One region of the Paucilactobacillus salsurae genome, then DNA from elsewhere that is predicted to be linked to it. Evidence: a T-box and tRNA genes for the amino acid it is inferred to sense, from the RefSeq annotation. Region 1 holds a T-box; the other holds one or more tRNA genes.
The links. A T-box is a leader RNA that pairs with one kind of tRNA and senses whether it is charged. The one in region 1 lies ahead of tyrS (tyrosine--tRNA ligase), so its partner is inferred to be a tRNA-Tyr.
Positions count from the first base shown of each region.

Region 2: it has a tRNA-Tyr gene. The T-box ahead of tyrS (tyrosine--tRNA ligase) is inferred to sense a tRNA for this amino acid. The anticodon was not compared.

Region 1 covers NZ_BAAHWX010000009.1:54,304-56,768, reverse strand. The annotation lists gene tyrS (tyrosine--tRNA ligase) at 1-1,046, opposite strand, end outside; T-box leader at 1,098-1,291, opposite strand; gene ACYVQZ_RS07845 (hypothetical protein) at 1,343-1,603, opposite strand; gene ACYVQZ_RS07840 (TMEM175 family protein) at 1,993-2,465, shown strand, end outside.
Region 2 covers NZ_BAAHWX010000008.1:8,198-10,662, forward strand. The annotation lists gene ACYVQZ_RS07270 (peptide MFS transporter) at 1-474, shown strand, start outside; gene ACYVQZ_RS07275 (metallophosphoesterase) at 567-1,391, shown strand; tRNA gene ACYVQZ_RS07280 (tRNA-Tyr) at 1,459-1,541, shown strand; tRNA gene ACYVQZ_RS07285 (tRNA-Gln) at 1,553-1,624, shown strand; gene proC (pyrroline-5-carboxylate reductase) at 2,044-2,465, shown strand, end outside.

The sequences.
Region 1 (2,465 bases):
ATTGGATTACTGCCCGCTGTGACTGATGGCATGTTTTTGAATCCTTGCTCAATTTCAGACACGCTCAATTCACTAACATCCCCTGAAAAGAGTGCTGCACTAATATGTTCTGCTTCAACTACTGCTTCTTTACCATGCACGAATTCAGTCACTTCTTGAGCTAAGCGTTTTTGGGCTTCGCGTTTTTCTGGTTGTGTTTCAACTAATTTAGCAAGATCATCAATTTCTTGTTCATCTAGAAAAGTGAAGTACTTTAAATATTTCACAACATCGCGATCATCCTGGTTTAACCAGAATTGGTAAAATTCGTAAGGGGTTGTTTTTTCTGGATCCAGCCAAACTGCACCACCAGCTGTCTTACCAAATTTGGTTCCATCTGCTTTTAGCATCAACGGGATCGTCAATGCATGAGCAACTGCTTCTGAACCTTCTATTTTATGAATCAAATCAATTCCGGCAGTAATGTTACCCCATTGATCAGCACCACCAATTTGCAATTGAACATCTTCATGTTGATAGAGATGAAGGAAATCGATTGATTGTAAAATTTGATATGTGAATTCAGTAAATGAAATTCCGACTTCCAAACGACTTGAAACCACTTCTTTATTCAACATTGTATTGACATTAAATAACTTACCGTAGTCGCGCAAAAAATCTAACAATGATAGTTTGGATAACCAGTCAAAGTTATCAACGATCGTAAAGTTATCTGTTCCAAATAATTTTTCCATTTGCGCTGTTAAAGACGCTTTATTGTGTTGAACTTGTTCCATTGTTTGTAAAACACGTTCAGAATTTTTACCAGATGGATCCCCAATTGCTCCAGTTCCTCCACCGATGACGATTACTGGATGATGTCCTTGTAGCTGGAATCGTTTTAACATCATGAATGGAATTAAATGACCAATATGCAATGAATCACCCGTTGGATCAACTCCACAGTATAAGCCAATCTTTTTTTCCGTTGTCAATTCCTTTAACTGTTGTTCGTCTGTCGTTTGATTCAACGCACCCCGCCACTTCAGTTCGTCAATAATATTCATAACTTCCTCCTAGATTACGGACCAATAAAAAATCCCCGACTTCAACTTGAAGTCAGGGACGAAATTTCCGCGTTACCACCTTGAATTAAAAACAATTGTTTTTCACTCTCCGTTTATAACGCAACGATCCGATTATTTAAAGCTCCATAATTGTAATTCAAAATTAGTCTTGAATCAGCTTACAGCCCCGCTGATTTTTCTGAATGTCCACACCAATTTCTACTATATTATTTCATCACTTTTATTATGAATTGATTTTAGCCTGCTTGATGTCAAAAGTCAATTTGATTTATCGTTTATTGCGCGACTTCTTCGACTTTCTCAATCTGGCCAACTGCGTGGACGTATTTCTTAGCAATAACCACTCGACCATTAAAATCTTTAATTTGCATCAGCGACTTTCGATCGAGTGGATTAATGGTTCTCATATCTAGTTCGATTAAATATGTGTTGACGTATTCTTTGATCACTTGTCCGCAGAATCCATTTTCGACCATTGGACATGTACCACAAGTTACGTTGAAGCGATGATAATTGTATTCTGTTTCTAACCACATGTTTAGTCACCTCGTTTTTCTGTATGCGCTTTCTATACTTAGCATATTAAAACTAAGGTGTGAATATTCTGTGAATAAATTAGCATTAAATAATGATTCTCATCAATTTTACTATAAACTAATGCTATTCATCAAATTTTTAATTCTCAATTCAATCGTTGTCACTATGCACTTGTTAAGTTGCCATTAATCCTGTTATTAAAAGACTAAGAGATTATTAAACATCATTAATTTCAAATTTAGTTCAGGCCTTTAAGTATACGTCTACCTATCACCTTATAGGCAAAAATAAAATTAATTAAATTTCGGCAAAACACAAAAAATTTGCACTTTGAACAGCAAAAAAAATATAATAAACATAACGTTTGTTCTATATAAAGGAGATTCTTATGTCAAAAGGGCGCTTGGAGGCATTTACCGATGCGGTAATTGCCATTATCATGACCATTTTAGTTTTAGAACTACAGCCATTATCTGATCTTTCATTAAAAGGCTTGTGGGATATTCGTACACAACTTCTATCGTATTTATTTAGCTTTTTTATTTTAGCCGTGACTTGGAACAACCATCACCACATGTTTCAAGTTACTGAAAAAATCACTGGTGGCATTTTATGGGCCAATACGAACTTATTATTTTGGGTCTCATTATTTCCGTTTGTCACAGCTACTGTGGATAAACATTGGGGATCTGAATTTGCGGAACTGCTGTATGTCTCCTTATATATGCTTTACAGCTTTTCTTGGATGATTTTGCGCTACTGCATTGTCAAAAGCAATCCTAAAATTGCTGGTGCATTAGGCAAAAAAGACACCTTTACGTTTGGTTGGTCATGTTTAACCTTTTTAATCACTTTGATGTT
Region 2 (2,465 bases), on a different contig from region 1:
TTAAATCCACTATTCATTATGATTTTAACTCCTGTGTTTGTTATGTTATGGAGTAAGTGGACAAACCAACCAAGTGCTCCAGGTAAGTTTGCTGCTGGACTTGTATTTGCTGGTTTATCATACGTCTTTATGGCATTACCAGGAATTATTAATGGCACAACCAGTGGTCGTGTCAGCCCATGGTGGTTAATCGGCTCATGGTTTATCGTTGAAATTGCCGAAATGTTGATTTCACCAATTGGCCTCTCAGTTACAACCAAGCTAGCACCAAAAGCTTTCCAATCACAAATGATGAGTATGTGGTTCCTAGCTGATGCTGCTGGTCAAGCTGTCAACGCTCAAATCGTTAAACTCTATTCAGCTAACACTGAAGTTGCTTACTTCTTGATTGTTGGATTAGTGAGTGTCGCATTTGGTATTTTATTAGTATTCTTAGTAAAACCAATTCACCGTTTAATGGATGGTGTCGATTAAAAAATAGTTTTACATCAACAGGTAGTCACAGTTGTGACCACCTGTTTTTTTATGGTATCTTTTAAACGAAGAAAGCACGCGGAGGCAGAGTAATGGTAAAAGTGGCAATGACAAGTGATAATCACTTTGACATTAACAAACTAAACAGTGATGACCTATTAAAAAGACAAGCTGTCATTTTGGCCGAAAAAGAGATTGATTATTACCTAATTGCTGGTGACCTATTTAATGATTTTCAGCAAACATTTAACTATGTCGAAAAATTAGCGGCCCAATTGTCGCCTAAAACCAAGGTTTATTATATTGCTGGTAATCATGATATGTTGAAAGGTATTTCATATGATGAATTAGAACATTTAAGTGATCAACACTATTTGAATAACCGTTATGTTGATGTGCCTGGTACACAATGGCGAATTATTGGCAATAACGGTTGGTATGATTATTCCTTCGCCGATATGAGCCAAACGACCATTGCACAAATAGAAACTTGGAAACACGCTTTTTGGGTGGATAGAATGATTAAACAGCCAATGGATGATCAACAGCGAATGGCCATTGTTTTGCATCAAGTAGAATCGCAATTTCAACAAGCACAGCAAGCACAAAAAAAGATGATGTTGATGACACATTTTGTGCCGACGCAGAACTATATTATCGACAAACCGGATGAAAGAATGTGGAATATGGCTAATGCCATGCTGGGTAGTCGGAAAATGCAGGAGCTCATTGATCGGTATCACGTACAAAAGGTCTTGTTTGGTCACCTACACATTCACCCAGAGCCGCAGTTAATTAATGAAAGTTGGTACTATGATCAAGCAGTGGGCTATCATCGTCAACACGTAAATGAGTGGCAAAAACAAACCTTTATTGAACAGTGGAAAAGTCGCTTGCAAATAATCACGTTAAATTGAGAGAAAATTCAAAAATCCTCTTGCACTTTCTCAACAGATTCGGTATCATATAATAGTTGATTATTTCGGAGGGGTAGCGAAGTCTGGCTAAACGCGGTGGACTGTAAATCCACTCCTTCGGGTTCGGTGGTTCGAATCCACTCCCCTCCATTTTTTATTTTTGGGCTATAGCCAAGCGGTAAGGCAACGGGTTTTGATCCCGTCATGCGCTGGTTCGATCCCAGCTAGCCCAATTTTGAGGTTTTATATGCTTTGCGGAATCGCTAATCTCTTTGTTATCAAAGAATTGTAGCGATTCTTTTTTTTTTTTACAGTTTATACTATTTGCGAATAACTAGGCTGTCCATGGAATCGTTTTTTTTAAATTAATATTTAATTTAACCACATAATTAAATAGATACCCGTGGTGAAGTTGCTGAACGTACTTTTCTAAATTTTGAAGAGTGCGTTTTTAGTTAATATAATTCGAATTTTTAAATTTTAAATTATCTGGTATTGTACTTTCTGCAATGTTTTTGTGACAAAAGGGCAAACATAATAGAAATGTTTTTGTGCTGAATTCATTTGTCATAGTTTTATATCATCAAAATACACACAAGCAGCGAATGCATGGTAAAATAAGAGATATTAAACTGCGAAGGAATGATCAATGATGAAAATTGGATTTATCGGTGTTGGTGCAATGGCCAAAGCCATTATCAAAGGACTATTAAATACCGACAGGGTAGCAGCCGAAAATATTTTAGTGCACAGTGCACACGCACAAAATTATGAAAATTTTGCCAAACAATATCAATTAACAGCAATGGCGTCCAATCAACAATTGGTTGATCAATCAGATTTCATTATTTTAGCCGTGACACCAGATAAAGTTAAAGAAGTACTTGGTGAAGTGGCTGATCATTTAGAACCACAAACCAAAACACTAATTTCAATTGTTGGTGGTTTGAATTTATCAAGACTAGAAGAATTGGCTGGATATAATTTACCAATTTTACGGGCCTTGCCAAATATCAATGTTGAAATTAATGCAGGCATGACTGCACTAGCAGCGAATGAACAGCTTACTGGAGA